2 regions of the Bacillus sp. TL12 genome follow, and region 1 is predicted to be linked to the other one. Evidence: riboswitches for the same ligand, from Rfam matches in the RefSeq annotation. Region 1 holds a riboswitch; the other holds the start of a gene.
What was found. A riboswitch is a leader RNA that binds a small molecule or an ion and turns the genes downstream of it on or off. The one in region 1 is predicted to bind S-adenosylmethionine.

Region 1 (10,993 bases):
TACAACTTAGATCACTATTCTAACAAAGAATTTGATGATCTAATCCAAAAAGTAAAAACTGACTTAGCAGGTGATGAAAAAGCTCGTTGGGAAGCTTTAAAACAAGCAGAAAAAATCTTATTTAAAGATGCCGTTATCTCTCCTCTTTATCAAAATGGAACAACATACTTAGAGCGTTCTTATGTCAAAGGCATAGTTGAAGTTGATTTTGCGGGGCCACTTAACTTCAAATGGGCAAAAGTTGAGAAGTAAACTACTCTTGTAACATTTCATTTTAACGAAAGCTTCAATTTCAAGAAAAAAGGGCATCCTTCAAGAGGATGCCCTTTTTTCGGCTTCTTTTTCCACATATCTCTTTCCTTTTGATACACATGATACCCCCCAACAATCAAAGCTACAATTTGTTTGATGACAATTATAAATAATAGAGAAATAATATTCTTATTTAAATTCCCACCATCAAATACTATCGTAAAATAACCATTCGCCACATACGTCACGGGAAATAATTTATCTCAAATACATACATAATTACATAAAAATGGGAAAAACTTATATAGAAGGAAAGATACAATAAGGAGGAATATATAATGAGAATTCTACTTTCAATTCTTTTAACTCTTATGCTTGTACCCGTAATGACAGCGTGTAACGCAAATACTCAGGACAACGCAGCATCTGAGAACAAGAAAACAACTGAAGAAACAAAGCAGGAAGCAACGCAAGATTTAAAGCTTAATTTTAATGAATTCAGTTTAGATACTGACTATCAAGATACGAAAAAAGATTATGACGCAGACTACAAAAATAAAGCAAACGAAAAACAAATGGAAGCTAAAATTGAAGATCATAAAACAGATGCAAAATTAACAGGTGATGAAGCTGCAACAAAACTAGGCCCTCTTCTTCAAAAATTAAAATTCGATAAAGATACTCCAGATCAAGAAGTAATCGATCAAGTTGTCGATGTATTCCAACTTGATAAAGACTATCAGAAGTTCGAATTAGAAGTTGTTTTCTCAGATGGAACGAAGAAAGAGTATAAGAAGGAAATAAAATAAAGAAGTAGGCGATTTGCCTACTTCTTTATTTTTTACTTTTTAACAATATATTGTAAACTACGTTTAGAATCAATAGAATATTCTAGACCACATACAGATTACTTTTGCAAACAAGAATATAATTGGAATTTGTAGAAAGGAGATTTACCATGAATCCTTTACTTATGGCCGTTATAGGATTACCGTTAACAATTGTTATCTTAGTAATAATTGGCTTCTATAAATTGTTTATTAAGAAGAAAAATATAACCTCTTTCTATACCCCATTCGATAATATTACCGGTCAAACAATTTCAGAATTTCACGAGGAGCAGAATGTTTTAGTAGCTGAAGATGAAGACGGGGATGGGAAAAAGAAAAAATAAAAGAAGAAACATAGTGAAATCCCGAGAATCTTTTGTTGTAAAATGGTCAATGAAATTTTATCAGCGGTTTTTCAAATATATCGACCGTTTCTCACAATATATAAATATACCGGAGATTCGACAAGGGATATCGACCAATCGATAAAAAACGCCAAAAAACAAGAGTCTTCCAGTTCTGGTTTCCCAACATTCTAAAAATAACCTTGCGCATCGCAAGGTTATTTTTGAAATTCTTTCAGAAAACGTTTATAGTATGTTGAAGCTGTCGAGAAATGAACCTCTATATCACGAATTAATGATGAATCTTCTTCTTTTGCTAATTTCTCTAATTTTTTTATTGCTTGTTCTGTTTCATCTAAGAAGCCAATATATAGCTTATGTTCTTCTTCTTTTGATTCCGGAACACGAATTTCTTTACGAACATGATCAATATCTTCTAGCATACTTGCTGTTACTTTTTGTACATCTTCTTTAAACTTCGGATGAACTAAAGCTTTCCCACCTTTTTCTTTTGCTTCTTCCCATAACTTCAGGGATTCATTTAGTTCTTTGTTCATTTTTTCATCGTACTTCTTATGCACATCACGATATGCTTTCATCTCTTCTGACTGAGCAGTTGACTGCTCTACTTTTTCTTTTGATTCTTTTACATCCTTGTTTCCATTACATCCTGCTAGAAGAAGCATACTTCCAAGCAAGGCAATACCCCATACTTTCTTCATTTGTTACTCTCCTTTTATCTACGTTTACTACTTGTCTCCTCTTGCTATTATAACGAGAACCATTCAAACTTTGCACTTATGATCCTATTTTTATACACACACCACCATTTTTGTCACAGTATCGTCACTTTATACGACCGGGATCTCCATAACTCCTTCCTTACATCTTATATAAATGTAAGCACACATAAAAAGCTGATCCAAAACAAATTTTGAATCAGCTCTTTTTCAGCATTCTTTATGCATTTATATTTTGCTTTTCTTGAAGTACTAGCTGCTTTTCACTACGATTTGCCATAAAGATATAACATAAAACTGCGCCCACTTCACAAAGAGCAATTACAATACCCATAGGAAGTGCAGTATTACTACCTCCAATCCCCACTAAAGGTGCAACAAGTGCTCCAGAAATAAACTGTAACAATCCAAGTAAAGCAGAAGCTGTACCAGCAGCTTGTTTTTGGTTTCTCATCGCGAGTGAAAAACCTGTTGTCGATACCACCCCAACACTTGACACAACAAGAAATAATGAGCATAAAACACCAATTAGTCCGATTTCTAATACAATCGTAAGAAGTAAGGAAATACCACCAAATGCAGCAATACCAATACCTGCTACAAACAATGTTTTCTCACTCAACTTCCCTGCTAAACGCCCGGTAATTTGGCTGGCAATAATAATACCAATACCATTAATGGCAAAGAATAAACTAAATGCTTGTGGTGTTGCTCCGTATATATTTTGCAACACAAACGGTGATCCCGAAATATAAGCAAACATCGCCGCTGACACTAAACCTTGGGACAAAGCATATCCCATAAATAAACGGTCTTTTAATAACTTTCCATATGTTGATAATGTTCCTGTTAAACCGCCTGTCTCCCTCTCTTCAAGAGGTAATGTCTCCCTTAATACAAAAGTAGCGGATATTAACATAAATACACTTATCGCTCCAAGAACGATAAAGACTCCACGCCATGATGTAAACTGCAATAACTGTCCTCCAATAATTGGAGCCAAAATCGGTGCTGCTCCATTTACTAGCATAAGTAGTGAGAAAAACTTCGTCATCTCAGAGCCTGAGTACATATCACGTACCATCGCACGAGATATAACAATCCCAGCTGAACCTGAAGCTCCTTGTAAGAAACGTAATAACACTAAACTCCAAATAGATGGTGCAACAGCACAAAGTAAAGAAGATGCAACATAAATAATAAGAGCAATAATAAGCGGTTTGCGCCGTCCATAAATATCACTAATTGACCCAACAAATAATTGTCCAACCGAAAGCCCTAGTAAACAAGCTGTTAAAGTAAGCTGAGCGAGAGAAGCATTCGTTTGTAAATCATCCGTTAGCTTTGGTAAAGACGGTAAATACATATCAATGGACAATGGTCCAATTGCTGTAAGTGTCCCTAATACAAGAATCATCCATAACCTGTTTGCTTTTACAGGTTTATATACATCGTGATTAACTTCATTCACTTCCATCATTCACCCTTTCTAATATAAACTTCAAATCGTAACAATTATAGTTACAACATTAAATATACGTCAAGTATATCGTACTTTCCTATGCAACGAAAAGAGAAAAGCGATAGAATCTCTATCGCTTTACTTTTTCAAGTTGCCATTTGTAAATTTAGATACAGAAGACATCGTTTCTCCTGTGTCTAAATATGTGATTTGAATTGGATCTCCAACTTCTGTAAACATAGCATATGGGAAATCTTTTGCAGAAATCATAAATACTTTTTGCTCATTTTCTAGTAGTACAAAGACAATTGTATTTTCTCCAGATTTCTCTTTATAAACACGTTGTACAACACCTTCTTTTTGTGCTTCTTTTCCACTAGAAGTTGGACGGAATGAATCACCACTTCCTGTTAGCACACTTTTATATTTTTCAAGCGCTTCTTTTTGCGTTGAACCTGTCGCAGATACTTTTGCGTTTGAAGCATAGATCACGGTATGAGCACGTACTAACCCTCCGTCATCAATAACAGGTACAATCCAAGACGGTTTACCATATACATTATAAATTACAGGCATTGTTCCATGCCATTTCTCCCTCTTGAAGGAATTATCCACCACTTCTGTAGCAGCTGAACCATCCATAATTCCTTTTATTTCTTTTCCATTATAGTAATAAAGCTTTCCTGTACGTGCATCCACTAAGGAGTAACCTAAAGCGGAATCGACACCCTCTTTTGGAGAAGTGAAATCTGTAAAGTAATACAGTTTTCTATCCTTCCCGAATATTGGTGTAACCCCTTCCTTCGTTCCCCATTCAGTTGGAATCTTTACATCACTTTGAGAAAACTTCGTGTTCCAAAAACCATGTATGAACTTACCGAAATACGTATTTAGCATTGCTGCTGTTTCATGATTTAAGACACCATCAATAAACTTAGGTGCTTGCCCTTTATCATATCTTTTTACATCACCTGTTTGCGCGTCTACAACTACAACACCTTGTACTTCAAATCCAGATCGACCTGAAATAAATTCACCATATGTCATTGTATAGTATGGTTTGCCTTTATCATCTACTTCAAACTTCGGTTTTCCTTTAAAGATAAGGCTTGCTTCTGCTTTTCGAACAACACGTTCCAATTTATTACCGAAAAACATACTTGGTACGTATTTCATTTTATAACCAAGATGTAATTTTGCCTCCGCATCAGGGTTTGTACCTGACATCGTCACATAACCTGGAATTGCTTCTGCCTTACGCGCCTTAAAGAATCCAGAAACCTCGATTGGAGCTACATATAACGCTTCTCCATTCACCATTTGTGGTGTAAGTTCCCCTAATTCAAAATACGCGACTTTTGGAATATCCCCAAATACCTTTTTCATCTTATTTTCTGCGGTTTTCGGAGGAACAGTAAACGGTTGGTCATTTTCAGTAAATGGCTCTGAAATATCTTTTTCTACTTTTACAACTGAATCATATTTATTTTGCGAGATTACTATATCATGCAAGTAACCAAAATAGCCGTAAGATACAAGTAAAGCAAACATTACTGCCGCTTTCAACTTAACTTCTAATCTCCCTTTTCTCTCCTGAGAAACCAGGACTACTCCAATTAATACTGCAATTACAACAGAATAATGCGTAAGAATCGAATCCACGCGGTCATCAATTAACCAAAGATATTCATAGATTGCAATACCAATCCAAAGTAGAATCGGAATAACTAAAGTCGTTGCCGCCTTTTTCTTTACAACTTTCTCAGATCCTTCTTTATCCACTGTACGAAGTGGCTTACCGCTCCTTGTCCATGGAATCAAAAACAATGTGAGAATGGCTAAAACTATAAATTTAATCAAAGGCAATGTCTCCTTTTATTGTGTCTTTCCTTTTAGTATACCAAATAAGGGGTAATGAGGTAAAAATGGGAATATAAAATATCTTTATGATAAAATTGGAAATAAATTCATAAAGGGAGACAGCATACATATGGAAACAAATACAGCTTTTAAAAATGGTTTAATGAAAAAACCATCTTTATTCAGCATGATTACATCACCCGCACTACAATTCCAAAGAATGCGTACTCACAAGCCAATTATAGTACCGTTATTCATAATCCTACTTTTAACAATTATTACAAGTGCTCTTTTCTCATATGTCACACTAAATAATCCCGCAATAAAACAAATGAATAGTAATTCTGCTTTTCAAATCCCTACTCATATTACTTTCTTAACCACTTTCGGCTTTACTGCAGTTAGCGGCATTATATCCGTGTTTTTCGCCCCTATCTTCTATAAAAACATCATGATCTTTTTTGGAGTCGACACGACTTATAAAGAATTACTTTGCGTTACGCTCTATTCCGTATTCATTATGAAACTTGGGATGTTATTGAATGGAACCATCGCTATTTTACTAGGAAATTATCAAATTTCCTATACGAGTTTAGCACCCTTATTAACCGATAACCTCATCTTACATGCTATGGCGCAAAGGATAGATGTATTCGCCATTTGGTACTATATCGTTTTAGGTATTGGGTTATATATTTTAACGGAATTACATAAGAAGAAAGTTATGGTACTTGTGATTGTGTTATTTATCATTACAACTGCTTTAATGAGTATAGGTGGGATTATGCAGGGGATTACACAGATGCATTAACCTAAAATATTAAAAATAAAGATCGTAAAATCCACTCTTTTTAAGGACAGGTTTTACGATCTTCTTTTTCATCCACATGTTTTATAATTTTTCTCGTGCCCAACCTACAATTCTTTTTATATCTTCAGGTTTCGTCCTGCAACATCCACCAATTAATTGCGCTCCACATTCATACCAAATTTGAGCACTAGTCCCATAGTCCTCTTGAACTGGTGCTCCATGCCAGGTCTTAGTTTTCGGATCATACTCTTCACCTAAATTGGGATACACAACAATTGGTTTGTTAGTTTGGTGACGTATTTCTTTTATAAGAGAAGGAATATATCGAGGTTGTGTGCAGTTTATTCCCACTGCTGCTACTTGTTCACTCTTATCCAACCATTTTGCACAATCTGTAATTAATTCTCCACTACAAATATGCAGTTCATCCTTTGCACTGAAACTAATCCACGCATAAGTTCCCGAAAACCCTTCTAATAATCTAGCAATTGCCTTAGCTTCTATTAAACACGGTATCGTTTCACAAGCAAGGACATCTGCCCCGGCATGAATAAGGATTTCCATACGCTCTCTATGAAAATCCATTAATTCATCTTCCGTTACATTATAATCCCCTCGATACTCCGAGCCGTCAGCTAGAAAGGCACCATATGGCCCAATTGATGCTGCAACCAAAGGTTTTGGGCGGTTAAAATGATTGCTACTGTCTGACCAAAATTCATCTCTAGCTTCTGTAGCTATCTGAACAGATTTTTTGATAAGCTGGAATGCTTCTGCCTCACTCAATCCCCTTTTGATAAAACCCTCGGCAGTCGTTTGATAACTGGCAGTAATCGCACAATCCGCACCTGCTCTAAAGTAATCCATATGTATTTGTTTTATACTCTCTGGATTTTCTATAAGAACTTTCGCGGACCAAAGATTATCATTCAAATCATAGCCATGACGCTCAAGCTCCGTAGCCATTGCACCATCTAGTATCATCAATGGAAATTCTCTTAAAATATTTTCTATCGGATTTACGTTACGATAATTATTCATAGGAATCACACGCCTTTTCATAATGATTTTAAAATCCAAAGAGCTTTAACCAAAAAGAGTCCATTATCTTGCATCATTCAATTTTTTTATTGCCCGCGGGCGATTTCTATTACTTTTTAAGTAATATGTAAAATAACATAAAGCTAAAAATAGAATACCACAATAAAGAGCTATCCTTTGATTAGGATCAAAAGCTATACCAATGCAAGATGCAAAACATAATAGAAAAGCCGCAATAGGAACGATTGGATAAAGAGGGGTTCTATATTTCAAATCCTCTACATAATTACCTTGTTCTAAGAAACGTCTCCGAAACATAAACTGTGAAGCTGCAATTCCCATCCAAACAACGACCACCGCAAAACCCGAAATAGATACAAGAACGATATACACAGTATCAGGTGCAACTATACTAGAAAGAAGAGATAAACATCCACCGATCATGCTAAAAATTAAAGCATGAAGAGGAATTCCTTTTGATGTTAATTTTGCAAAAGAAGGATTGATCATCTTCTCTTTTGAAAGGGACCATAGCATACGAGATGAGGCATACAACCCTGAGTTCGCAGCTGAAAGTAATGCCGTCAAAATAACAAAATTCATAATATCTGCGGCATACGGTACACCAATCCTATCAAAGACTACAACGAACGGACTTTCAATTACTCCAGCTTCTCTCCAAGGAATTAACCCTGAAAGAACAAAGATTGTACCAATAAAAAAGATAAAGAGTCTCCAAACAGTATTTTTGATTGCCCGCGGTACATTTTTCTCTGGGTCTATACTCTCTCCAGCCGCAATACCAATCAATTCTGTTCCTGAAAAAGTAAAACTTACTGAAAGCATAGTCATGAAAATTGGAAAAAAACCATTTGGAAAAGGCCCATCTTCCCCAATAAAGTTTGATAGCATAGGTGCTGAAGATACATCTTTCATAGAAAGAATACCAAACATAGCTCCCACACCTAAAATAATAAATAATAATATGGTGGCTACTTTAATACTGGAAAACCAAAACTCTGATTCTGCAAAGAATTTTGCTGAAAAAGCATTGGAAAGGAAAATGGTCGCAGCAAATATTGCACTCCACATCCAAACCGAAGTATCGGGAAACCACCTTTGCATAAGTAGACCTGAAGCCGTAAATTCCGAACCTAATGCAACAGTCCAAGTAAGCCAATACATCCAAGCAATCGTAAAGCCAGTCCCAGGTCCTATATATTTCGTTGCGTATGTATGAAAAGCTCCAGTAACTGGCATTGAAACCGCTAACTCTCCAAGGCATAACATCACCAAATACATAATCAAACCACCAATTAAATATGCAATCATTGTTCCGATTGGACCTGCTTGATTAATCGTGTATCCCGAACTTAGAAAGAGCCCTGTCCCAACTACTCCCCCTAATGAAAGCATAAATAAATGTCTACTCTTCATCGTTCTTTGCAGCTTTGTTTGACTATCTTCATTTGTATATTCCATAATAATCCAACCTCTTCTAATTATTTTTCCGTGCAATATAGCATTAAAAATGCTTGGAAACAGTTATATCCATTCAAAAAACTATTAAATTTTATACTCCCCCTCCTTTACAACATAAAAAAGCCTCTTTCATCTGAAAGAGGCTTCGTCCATAAAAATTATATGATGGCTTATCTCTCAGAATGAATCCATTCTGCAGGAAGTGGCACCGTTCCGAATTTCGGAGGTTGCCGGACGTCATAGGGCCTGTCCCTCAGTCTCTCTTGATAAGTGAATTTATTTATTGAATTTTTAAATTAATAAAAATTATATTCCTGAATGATTTTTATGTCAACATGCAAGTTCTAAATCTATCACATCATATATCCACTAAAGTGAAATAAACTCTATAAAAGAACAATAGAAAAGAGCATTTTTTTAAAATAGAGAAAATATCATGGGATTAAAATGATTAAAGGAGGCTCGCTATGAAAGCAATTGTATGCACAAAATACGGACCACCTGATGTTCTTCAACTCAAAGAGGTCGAAAAACCTATTCCCAAAGATAATGAAGTCCTAGTAAAAATTCACGCGACAACAGTAACATCTGGAGACTGTAGAATTCGAGGTTTCAATAGTCCTATTTTGTACTGGATTCCTATGCGAATCATCCTAGGTCTTAGAAAGCCGAGAAAACCTATATTGGGGGTAGAATTGGCAGGAGAAATTGAAACGATAGGTGAAAATGTAACACAATTCAAGAAAGGTGATCAAATTTTTGCATTAACGGGAATGAGTGTTGGGGCTTACGCTGAGTACACATGTATACCTGAAGATGGATTGTTAGCAATGAAACCGGAAAACATGAATTATGAGGAAGCCGCTGCTGTTCTTTTTGGTGGAACTTCAGCATTACATTTTCTTAGAAAAGCAACTATCCAAAGTGGGCAAAAAGTTCTTATCTATGGAGCTTCTGGAGCCGTAGGAACTTCCGCGGTACAGCTTGCCAAATACTTTGGGGCAGAAGTTACCGGGGTCTGTAGTACTACAAATTTAGAGTTAGTAAAATCTTTAGGGGCTGATAACGTAATTGATTACACGAAAGAAGATTTTACAGAAAGAGAAGAACGCTATGAGATTATCTTTGATGCAGTCGGGAAAAACACCAAATCTAATTGCAAGAAAGCACTCACTTCGAACGGGACATACGTGTCAGTCGAAGGAATGATAGCAAAAGTACGTACTGAAGATTTACTTTTCCTCAAAGAGCTTATCGAGGCAGAGAAAATAACATCCGTCATCGATAGACGTTATCCACTAGAACAACTTCCTGAAGCTCATAAATATGTAGAGAAAGGGCACAAAAAAGGAAATGTAGTAATAACTTTAGATAACCCTAACAAAACTTAAAAATGTTTCTGATTCTATGCACTTCATATACCAATAGCCTGTTCCTGTATCATAACCTCCTTTCATTCACCTTCAACTGTTTTTTCTTTTGAACATAACAAATCCTCCTTTAGATAATCATATCTAAAGGAGGACAACACCGTGACTTTATTTCAAAGCTACATTATTATGTAGGTTTCGAATAAAGTTTAATTATTTTTATTCAACTAAAGCTCCCCGATAGTTGATTTTTGAATATAGTTCACTATCTAAAGTGAAAATTGGAGGATTTAAAAGTATGTATTAAGTGGCATTGTATACTTCACCTGCTTACAACAACTTCTATTTTCCCTAGCCTTTAATGACTATAAGAGGAATGCAATTATATACTTAACATGCAATAGAGTCTCTTTAATAGGTTGTATGTATTTTCCCCTCACCTTCTATATGCTTCCGTAAATAATAATACCTATGAAGCTCCATAATGAAATGATACAAAATAAACGAAAGCATTGAGTATACACACATTAATACAATTGCTACCATCTGTTGTGTTGCAAAACCAAGACTGATATTAGCAATGAGTTGACCTAATCCTACAAAAGCCACTACCCTAAAACCGCTCTTTCCTTTCAGTGATTTTGATTCCTTTATTGGTGCCTGAAGTTTTTTAACATGACTTTTATAATAATGATACAAAGCAAAAATATACAAACCAACTGAAAAAATGAAATAGATTGGAGTTTGTAATTCTAACATTCCATATGCAAATTTTTGAGTTATCACCAATAATCCTACTGA
Region 2 (10,993 bases), on a different contig from region 1:
ACAATTACAAGGGATTATCCCTTTTAGCGAGTAAATAATAAACAACGTAAGAGTGAGTACTAGGAGGAAAATAAAACATGACAACAGTTTTATTCGTAAAGGCTAACAACCGCCCAGCAGACCAAGCAGTTAGCGTGAAATTATATGAAACATTTTTAGCGAGCTATAAAGAATCACATCCAAATGATACAGTAGTAGAACTTGATTTATACAAAGAGGAATTACCGTATGTAGGCGTAGATATGATTAATGGTACATTTAAAGCTAGTAAAGGATTTGACTTAACAGCAGAAGAAGCAAAAGCAGTAGCTGTTGCTGATAAATATTTAGATCAATTCCTTGCAGCTGATAAAGTAGTGTTTGGTTTCCCATTATGGAACTTAACAATTCCAGCGGTACTTCACACATATATCGATTACTTAAACCGTGCTGGTAAAACATTTAAATATACATCAGAAGGCCCTGTAGGTCTTATCGGTGATAAGAAAGTTGCACTATTAAATGCACGTGGTGGCGTATATTCTGAAGGACCAGCAGCTAATGTAGAAATGGCTGTTAAATATGTAGCAAGCATGATGGGCTTCTTCGGTGTAACAAATATGGAAACAGTTATCATTGAAGGTCATAATCAATTCCCAGATAAAGCAGAAGAGATTATTGCAGAAGGTCTTGAAAAAGCTGTGAAAGTAGCAAGCTCGTTTTAATTAAAAATATAATCGTCACTCAAACATGGCAAGTACCCTTGCAGTATCAACGCTTTTAAGACGTTGGTACTGCTTTTTTATTGTCGATTAAGCTCATCTGCCAACTGTTGTAATTGCTCTCGATCCTGTATGAAATACATTCTTCCTTCTTTTTTTAACCAATTTTGCTGACAAAACTGTTTTAATACATACAAGAGGTGCCGATAACTAACGTTTAAGTATTCAGAGGCCTCTGTATGTTTTTCGAGATAACAATCGTTTTGTTCCGTTAACAGAATGAAGGCCGCTAATCGATTTTCTAAAGGATAGTTATAATTTTTCGCATATTGTTCAGTTCGAGTAATTGTTTTTTCTCCAATAAATTTGCATAGCTGTTGTAAGAAGTGTGCGTCTTGTAATAGGAGATGCTGACAATCTTTAAGAGGGAGAGCTAAACAGATACAAGGTTCTATAGCTTCAATCCCTTTTGTTACAGACTCAATTCCAATTAATCCTAATTCTCCAATAAACGAGGGAGCTTTTACAAAATTAATTAAGGAAGTTTTTCCATTTTGATGATTCATATATATTTTTGCTTTTCCGGAAATTAGGTAATAAAGATATGGTAATTCTTCTCCTTCGTTGCAAATCAGTTCTTTCTTTTGAAAAGAATGAACTTCTATATATGGAAAAATATCAAATGAAAAGAACGTTTGAAAGTTGAAGTGCTGTACATAATTGTAAATTTCATCTCTTTTTTTTTCGATTTTCATTTTTTCACCTCTCATTTAGTATGAGATATCTCCTATTCTTTTTACAAGTGGAAGTGATACGATTTATTTGAGAACAAAAGAAAAAGCGTATTTTTATAGAGGCAAGGGAGAGAAGCAACATGAAGAAATATCAAACATTACTATTTGATGTAGACGATACATTACTAGATTTTAAAGCGGCTCAGAGAACAGCGTTACATTTACTTTTTGAGGAACAAAAAATACCTTTAACTGATGAAATTACAAAGCATTATAAAATAATAAATCAAGGACTGTGGAAATCCTTTGAAGAGGGGAAAATAGATCGAGATGAGGTAGTAAATACTCGATTTTCAATTTTATTTAAGGAGTATGGCCAAGAAGTAGATGGCCTTTTGTTTGAACAGAATTATCGAAGATATTTAGAAGAAGGGAATCAGCTCATTGATGGAGCTTTTGAATTCATAACAAATCTCCAAAGCGAATATGACTTATATATTGTTACAAATGGTGTTTCTAAAACACAGGAGAAATGTTTACGTAATTCAGGATTACATTCACTCTTTAAGGATATTTTTGTTTCGGAAGACACGGGCTCTCAAAAGCCAATGAAGGAATACTTCGATTATGTTTTTGCACGAATTCCTAATTTTTCTGTGGAGAAAGGGTTAATTATCGGTGATTCCTTAAGTGCAGATATTAAAGGAGGACAGCTAGCTGGACTAGATACTTGTTGGTTTAATGCTGAAAAAAAGTTAAATGATAGTGGGATAGTTCCGACTTATGAAATACAAACCTTTGATGAGCTATATGAAATTTTAAAAGGATAGTTTAAAAAGAATTTTTATTTGTAAAAATAAACACTCTTTACTCAAAAAGCAAGTACCATTACTTTTATAGTGACGGTACTTGCTTTTCATTTGTTTATTTCATTATTTGGTATTTTCAAGAGCTGTTTGTTTATCCTCACTACTGTTAGGAAGTGGGAATAAATTACCAATCATTGCAGCTCCAAGCATCGGTAATAGTAAATTGATTGGGAAAAACATAAGTAATAATACGGTAATAGCAATTGGTTTTCGAAGTGCATAGCTTGAAATTGCTGTTGTCACGGTTGCTACAGCAGCAATTGGGTCTACTGGTATGACTGTGGCCATAGCATATCCAATACTTGCACCAGCAAATATAATCGGAAAAATGTGTCCTCCGCGCCAACCCGTATTTAAACAAACTGCCGTTATACATAATTTTAAAACGCCTGAAAGAAGTAACACCCAAAATGATAATTCTGTCCATTCATGTACGAGTTCTTTTAATTGATGTTCTCCTGAAAACATTGTATATGGGAGATAAGTTCCAGCAATCCCTAAAAGAATACCGCCAATAATCCCTAATGTTACCTTATATTCTTTAAAAGGATGTACTATTTTCTCCAATGTATGTTCTATCTTGAAATAAAAATAGCCTACACTAGCTCCTATACAAGCAAGTGGTAAAAAGGAAACCCACTCACGAAGTGAAAAAGATCCCTCTTCAAAGTTAACGATAAAAGATCCTCGATTATCAAACTTACTAAGCAATAAATAAATAGAAAAACCAGCAAAAGTAGTAGCAGCATATACAATAGCCTTTTTTCCTTTAGAAACTTCAGCAAGTCGTTCATTCTCATTTTCGTTTGGTGCTAAATAGCCGAATAACGGTGCATTAAAAATAACACTTAAAGTAGCACCAATCCCAATTTCTGTTAGCCCCTGCATTCCTTTTACAGCAAAGTGAAAGCGATCGCCAACCCATGTACAAAGCCCACCTATAATCCCAACAAGTGCTGCTTCGGGGCCTAAGCTTGCTCCAAATGTTAAAACAATAATGGCTGTTAATGTAGCCTTATGTACAAAGCGGTATTCAATTCTACCCGTTTTCTTATATTCAACCATTACCTCTGGCATTAAACGCGGGTATGTACCAAAGTATTTTTGTGATAGTCCAATAAGAATACCACCGATTGTTGTTATACAAACTGTGTAATAGGATGGTAATGCGAATTCTTTCGGTAAATACTCCCATACGAAATGAATTCCAGCATTGGTGACAACTAAAAATAACCATACTGTAGTACCAACAATAGAACCTAGAAACATACCGTACACAATAAGTAAATAGTGCACGTCTCTTCTAATTGTCATTTTGTAAGCCTCCTTATTGTACGTGATGATGAAAAAATTAGAAATTATAATATGAAAACGATTGGATAGTTCATGCGATATGTCTATTATTTTGGAAGGAAAATGACTTAGTCATAAATGTATTGTGTGCATATAAAAAAACGGATGTAGATAAAAACATATAACTCTTTTATTTTACATAGTTAGCAATGGCTTTAAAAGTTATTCTTTTTCTTTAGAGGGAACGATTCGTGCTGATATATTAAGTTTGAATTGTAAGAATAAACGATTAAAATGTTAATAAAATTTATTGTAAAAATTCAGAAAAATAATTGACATTAGGAAATAATTGCTATAAAATCAACGGTAATTGCATAGTCTTATCAAGAAAAGGTGGAGGGACAGGCCCTATGAAACCTTGGCAACAGCCGCATAGCGGAATTGTGCCAAATCCTGCAGGTAATAAATCCTGAGAGATAAGAAAGAGACTTTAGAGCGTGTTTTCAAACTGCTTCTTTCTTATTCAGGAAAGAAGCAGTTTTTTTATTTTCTATAAAAGAAAGGAGTATGAGAGATGGGAGAATCATGGGGAAAAGGAACCATTTGTGTGCAAGGTGGCTATTCACCGAAAAATGGTGAACCGCGTGTTTTACCGCTTTATCAAAGTACGACGTACAAATACGATACGTCTGATGATTTAGCAGCACTCTTTAATTTAGAGGCAGAAGGCTATATTTATACGCGTATTGGGAATCCGACACTAGCAGCATTTGAACAAAAGTTATCCGATTTAGAAGGCGGCGTTGGAGCTGTTGCGACAGCTTCTGGTCAAGCGGCCATTATGCTTGCTGTTTTAAATATTTGTAGTAGTGGTGATCATTTACTTTGTTCTTCAACCGTTTATGGGGGAACATTTAATTTATTTGGGGTAAGTTTACGTAAATTGGGGATTGATGTTACGTTCTTTAATCCGAACTCATCTGCTGATGAGATTGTGGCACTTGCAAATGACAAAACAAAGCTGATTTATGCAGAGTCTCTTGGAAATCCAGCGATGAATGTTTTAAATTTTAAAGAGTTTTCAGCAGCGGCGAAAGAACTAAAAGTACCTTTTATCGTGGACAATACTTTGGCGACACCATATTTGTGCCAAGCGTTTGAACATGGGGCAAATATTATTGTTCATTCTACAACGAAATATATTGATGGCCATGCAAGCTCATTAGGCGGGATTGTTATCGATGGCGGAAATTTTGATTGGACAAATGGAAAGTATCCAGAGCTTGTCGAACCAGACCCAAGTTATCACGGTGTAAGTTATGTGCAGAACTTTGGGCAGGCGGCATATATTGTGAAAGCCCGCGTTCAATTATTAAGAGACTATGGCAACTGTATGAGCCCATTCAATGCGTATATTAGCAATATTGGTTTAGAAACATTGCATTTACGAATGGAGCGTCATAGTGAAAATGCTCTTGCAGTTGCGAAGTGGCTTGCTAATCATGATCGTATTGAATGGGTGAATTATCCGGGATTAGAAAGTAATGAAAATTATCCGCTAGCACAAAAGTATTTAGAAAAAGGTGCAAGTGGTGTTTTAACATTTGGAATTAAAGGCGGATTAGAATCTGCGAAAGAGGTTATTGCAAATGTGAAGTTAGCAACGCTTGTAACGCATGTAGCAGATGCGAGAACATGTGTGATTCATCCTGCTAGTACAACGCATAGACAGTTAAATGAAGAAGAACAGCGTTTAGCAGGTGTTACATCTGATTTAATTCGCCTATCAGTCGGTATAGAAGATGTTTCTGATATTATTGCGGACCTAGAGGAAGCATTAGTTGGAGGCAAAGCACATGCCGATCATTGTTGATAAGGATTTACCAGCTCGTAAAGTATTGCAAAAAGAGAATATTTTTGTCATGACAAAAGAACGAGCTGAAACACAAGATATACGTGCTTTAAAAATTGCAATTTTGAATTTAATGCCAACAAAACAAGAAACAGAAGCGCAATTGCTCAGATTACTCGGTAATACTCCACTTCAATTAGACGTGCATTTGCTCCATATGGAGTCTCATGTATCCCGTAATGTAGCGCAAGATCATTTAACAAGTTTTTATAAAACGTTTCGCGATATTGAGGGAGAAAAATTTGACGGTCTCATTATTACAGGAGCGCCGGTTGAAACACTTCCTTTTGAAGAGGTAGATTATTGGGAAGAACTTGGGCGTATTATGGAATATTCAAAAACAAATGTAACATCTACGCTGCATATTTGTTGGGGAGCGCAAGCTGGTTTGTATTATCACTATGGAATTCCGAAATATCCGCTTGAAGAAAAGATGTTTGGTGTATTTGAACATGAAGTACGTGAGCAACATGTGAAATTATTACAAGGATTCGATGAGCTCTTTTTTGCACCACATTCACGTCATACGGAAGTACACGCATCTGATATTGAAAAAGTACAAGAGTTGAAATTACTAGTAACATCAGAAGAAGCGGGTGTACACCTTGTTATGGGGCAAGATGGAAAGCATGTTTTTGCTCTTGGTCATAGTGAATACAGCTGCGATACATTAAAAGAGGAATATGAACGTGATAAACAAAAAGGGCTAGATATTAAGGTTCCGAAAAACTATTTTAAACATAATAACCCAGCTGAAAAGCCACTCATAAGATGGCGCAGTCATGGAAATTTATTATTTTCAAATTGGTTAAATTATTATGTGTATCAAGAAACCCCTTATATTTTGTAAGATGATCATTATATAACACGTGGCAACGCTTTCTTTGTAAGGATTATCTTATATTTTTCTAAATGTTCAAAATACATTGTTTTTCATAATTTTACCTTATATAATGGCATCTAAATACAATTCTTTAGAGGGGTGGACAGTATCATGAATGAAATTCAAGTGGGCTTATTAGGCCTTGGAACAGTTGGCAGCGGTGTGGTTCGTATTATTACGGATCATCAAGATCGATTGATGCACCAAGTTGGTTGCCCAGTGAAAGTAACAAAGGTATTAGTGCAAAATATTGAGAAAGAGAGAGAGGTCCAAGTCCCCTCTACTTTATTAACGAAAAATGTAAATGAAATTATAGATAATCCTGATATCGATGTTGTCATTGAAGTGATGGGCGGCATACAGGAAGCAAAATCCTATATTTTAAAAGCTTTGAACAATGGTAAACATGTTGTTACTGCTAATAAAGATTTAATGGCATTGCACGGGGCGGAATTACTGACAGTAGCAAAGGAAAATCAAGCTGATTTATTTTATGAAGCGAGCGTAGCTGGAGGGATTCCAATCCTACGCAGCATTGTAGAAGGGCTTTCCTCGGATCTTATTACGAAAGTGATGGGAATCGTGAACGGAACAACAAACTTTATTCTGACAAAAATGTCTGACGAAGGGAGAGCATACGACGACGTGTTAAACGAAGCGCAACAGCTTGGATTTGCAGAAGCAGATCCAACATCAGACGTAGAAGGTTTAGATGCAGCAAGAAAAATGACGATTTTGGCTACTCTTGGTTTTTCTACAAATGTAGAACTTGGAGATGTGAAGGTGAAAGGGATTACTTCTATTACAGAGGAAGATATTGCGTATAGTAAAAGCTTAGGATACACAATTAAATTAATTGGGCTTGCAAAGCGCGATGGTGAAAAGTTAGAGGTAACAGTTGAACCAACGTTACTTCCGAATACACATCCTCTTGCAGCTGTTCAAAATGAATATAACGCCGTATATGTGTATGGTGAAGCGGTAGGGGAAACGATGTTTTACGGGCCTGGTGCAGGAAGTTTACCAACAGCGACAGCGGTTGTTTCTGACTTAGTCGCGGTAATGCAAAATGTACGCCTTGGTGTGACTGGGAATAGTGCGGTTTCTCCTCAGTATGCGAAGGCATTAAAAGAGCCTGATGAAATTTTTGTGAAAAAGTTTTTAAGATTACATGTAAAAGATGAAATTGGTGTGTTCGCAAAAATCACATCTTTATTTTCCGAACGCGGTGTTAGCTTTGAAAAGATTATTCAAATGCCACTTAGTGAGAAAGGAAAGGCTGAGGTTGTTATCGTAACGCATCGTGCATCACTTGCAGACTATGAATATATTTTACATACACTGGGCACATACGAAGAAGTAGATTGTGTAAAAGCAAACTACCGAATCGAAGGAGATGCTAAGTAATGTGGAAAGGTTTGCTTGCTGAGTATAAGGAGTTTTTGCCTATTACGGAAAAAACACCGCCCTTAACATTGCATGAAGGCAATACACCACTTGTTTTACTAGAAAATCTTTCAAAGCAGTGGGGCGCAACAATTTATGGGAAAATAGAAGGAGCGAATCCGAGCGGATCCTTTAAGGATCGCGGCATGGTAATGGCGGTAGCTAAAGCAAAAGAGGCGGGAAGCGGAGCAATCATCTGCGCTTCTACGGGTAATACAGCTGCATCTGCAGCAGCATATGCAGCTAGGGCAGGATTGTCATGTATTGTTATTATTCCAAATGGGAAGATTGCATACGGTAAATTAGCGCAAGCTGTCATGTATGGTGCCGAGATTATCAGTATTGATGGGAATTTCGATCATGCTTTGCAAGTTGTACGTAAGCTAAGCAGCTCATCGCCGATTACACTTGTAAATTCTGTTAATCCATACCGGATTGAAGGGCAAAAAACAGCTGCATTTGAGATTTGTGATGCGCTTGGGAAAGCACCAGATATTCTAGCAATTCCAGTCGGTAATGCGGGAAATATTACAGCGTATTGGAAAGGATTCAAAGAGTATCATGAAAGACTTGGTACGGGTCTGCCAGAGATGCATGGCTTTGAAGCGGAAGGAGCAGCGGCGATTGTACGTGGACATAAGATTGAAGAACCAGAAACAATTGCAACAGCGATTCGAATTGGGAATCCAGCAAGTTGGGAGCAAGCTGTCCTCGCTGCAGAACACTCTCAAGGTAAAATCGACGAAGTAACAGATCGTGAAATTCTTGAGGCATATGAATGGCTAGCCAAGTACGAAGGAATCTTTGCAGAACCTGCTTCATGTGCTTCTCTCGCAGGTGTTTATAAACACCTGCAAAGCGGTGAAATTGCAAAAGGGAGCCAAATTGTAGCCGTATTAACAGGTAACGGTTTGAAAGATCCAAATATCGCCATTGATACGAAGAAAATTCAGCCAGTTGTGTTACCAAATGATGAGAAAGTTATCTTTGATTATATTCAGGGAGCTGTCTTTCAATGAAATAGATGAAGTCTATTGAGCGTGATGCTCAATAGGCTTTTTTATGTTAAGAACCTTTGTGCCAATCTGAATAAATGCTTGAATAATCCATCCTGTTGTAAATGAAAGGATAATTGTACCAAAATAAATAGGACCGTCTAATAAAAAGCTGCATGTTAAAAATAAAAAGGCTAACGAAATTTCTGTCTTGCGAAATGTCCACTTTTTCTTTTCAGCCATGGTTAAGACGAATGCTTCTTGCGGTGCAGCACAGAGCTGTGTTGATACATAAATGCCAATTCCAGCACCAACAAATAGATTTCCACAAATAAGTGTTATATATTTTGGAAGAGAGCGGATAGAATTCATAATGACATCGATAGAACCAATCCAATCAACAAAAACAGAAATAAGAACCATAGTAACAATTGTTCCTATTGTAATCTGCTTTTTATTTAAAAACAGCACAATAAGCGTAAAAGCTAAGTTAATCATAAAAATCCAGAAGCCAATACTTACTCCAAAATTTTGATATAATGCAATGAAAAATGAATCATAAGGACTAAGGCCGAATGAAGTAATCGTTGTCATCATGTTAATTCCAAGAGATAGAATGAGTAGCCCGCTAATAAAAAATATATAGTCTAGTTTTAGACGTATCATATGTTTCAAATCCTTTCCGAATGTACTTGCTAGGAAAGGATATATTGTGGAAAGCTTACCAGGTCAAGAGAGAATTTTTCGATGAGGTTTATTTAAATGATGGGAAGGGGAAGAAGTAAGATGACAAATATAAAAAAGATTGCTGAGATTGCTGGTGTATCAGTTTCAACGGTTTCACGAGTATTAAATAATCATCCGTATGTAAGTGATAAAAAGAGAAAAGAAATTTTAGCAATTATTGAGGAATTAAATTACACACAAAACGTGAATGCGATTCATTTAGTGAAAGGAAAAACGAATGTAATTGGTGTTTTATTGCCGCATGTAAATGATCAATATTATAGTGCGATTATTGAGGGGATATCGAAAGAAACTGCAAAGAATAATTATCATATGATGCTTTGTCAGACGAATTATAGTGAAGAACGGGAACTTGAAATTTTGCAGATGTTAAAAATGAAAAAGCTTGATGGAGTCATTATATGTTCCCGGACAAATGATAAGGAAAAGCTCGAGGAGTATACGAAATTTGGGCCAATTGTAGTGTGTGAAGAAATAGATTCGAATTTCATCTCGAGCGTACATATTGATTATTATAAAGTGTTTTCACAAGGAATGAAAAGCTTGATAGATGCTGGTCATACTTGTATTGGATATTGTATTGGAAGAGACAATAGCATTAATAGTCAAAGAAGAAAACAAGCGTACGAGGATGCACTGCAACATATTTCTATTACACCTGCAGATAACTGGAAATTTAAAGGGTGTTTTAAGGTGGATGACGGGCGTAATGTAATAAGGGAATGGATGCGGATGTCTGTAAAGCCGACAGCATTCCTTATTTCTTGTAACCATATTGCAGCAGGGATGGTAACAGAAGCAAAGAAACATAGGATTCGTGTTCCGGAAGATTTAGCTATTATTGGGTGTGACGATCAAGAAGTAGCAGATGTATTAGGAATTACAACGATTGCTCATTCTAGTAAAGCAGTTGGTGCAAAAGCATTTGAAATACTATATGAGAAGATAAAAGATGAAAAAATAGATGTGAAGAGCATTGAACTCTTGCCGCAATTGACTATTCGTGAAACTACCTAAATTATAGAAGAGATGAAAATCGCTTTTCAAATGGGCGTTTGGTATAATATGGGCAATCTACCAGGCTAAAAGGGGTTTTGATATGAGATCAAAATTAGTAAAAGGACTTTTACTCATTACAATTGCATCTTTTTGTTTATTTGCATATGGCTTTATTGCGGGTATTAATGATGCATTAAATCCGAAAGCTTCAAATTTAACTACGAAGACAGAACAAAAACAAGTGAAAGGGAAACAAAACCCAGGAACATTACAAGTTGTCAGCTTAGGTGATTCTTTAACTCGCGGCGTTGGTGATAAAGAGGGAATCGGCTATGTGGGTCGAGTAAAAGAAAGTCTACAAAAGGATTATAAACAAAAGGTTGCGTTAACGAATTTAGCTGTTAGTGGTGCGAA

Region 2: it holds a riboswitch for S-adenosylmethionine, as region 1 does, so the genes downstream of both, LOK41_RS10945 (bifunctional O-acetylhomoserine aminocarboxypropyltransferase/cysteine synthase) here and LOK41_RS16710 (amino acid permease) in region 1, are expected to answer to the same signal.

Annotation. Positions count from the first base shown of each region.
Region 1 is NZ_JAJJBY010000017.1:64,743-75,735, forward strand. It holds gene LOK41_RS16670 (peptide ABC transporter substrate-binding protein) at 1-252, shown strand, start outside; gene LOK41_RS16675 (YusW family protein) at 591-1,061, shown strand; gene LOK41_RS16680 (DUF3951 domain-containing protein) at 1,211-1,426, shown strand; gene LOK41_RS16685 (hypothetical protein) at 1,645-2,148, opposite strand; gene LOK41_RS16690 (multidrug effflux MFS transporter) at 2,387-3,646, opposite strand; gene LOK41_RS16695 (DUF3981 domain-containing protein) at 3,767-5,485, opposite strand; gene yknW (YknW family membrane protein) at 5,619-6,299, shown strand; gene mmuM (homocysteine S-methyltransferase) at 6,381-7,340, opposite strand; gene LOK41_RS16710 (amino acid permease) at 7,404-8,822, opposite strand; SAM riboswitch class I at 8,990-9,095, opposite strand; gene LOK41_RS16715 (NAD(P)-dependent alcohol dehydrogenase) at 9,290-10,213, shown strand; partial or broken gene LOK41_RS16720 (hypothetical protein) at 10,604-10,993, opposite strand, start outside.
Region 2 is NZ_JAJJBY010000009.1:71,893-82,885, reverse strand. It holds gene LOK41_RS10965 (FMN-dependent NADH-azoreductase) at 78-704, shown strand; gene yeiL (transcriptional regulator YeiL) at 782-1,456, opposite strand; gene LOK41_RS10955 (YjjG family noncanonical pyrimidine nucleotidase) at 1,576-2,265, shown strand; gene LOK41_RS10950 (chloride channel protein) at 2,368-3,618, opposite strand; SAM riboswitch class I at 3,975-4,080, shown strand; gene LOK41_RS10945 (bifunctional O-acetylhomoserine aminocarboxypropyltransferase/cysteine synthase) at 4,172-5,470, shown strand; gene metA (homoserine O-acetyltransferase MetA) at 5,454-6,359, shown strand; gene LOK41_RS10935 (homoserine dehydrogenase) at 6,504-7,799, shown strand; gene thrC (threonine synthase) at 7,799-8,857, shown strand; gene LOK41_RS10925 (YczE/YyaS/YitT family protein) at 8,870-9,499, opposite strand; gene LOK41_RS10920 (LacI family DNA-binding transcriptional regulator) at 9,620-10,597, shown strand; gene LOK41_RS10915 (SGNH/GDSL hydrolase family protein) at 10,680-10,993, shown strand, end outside.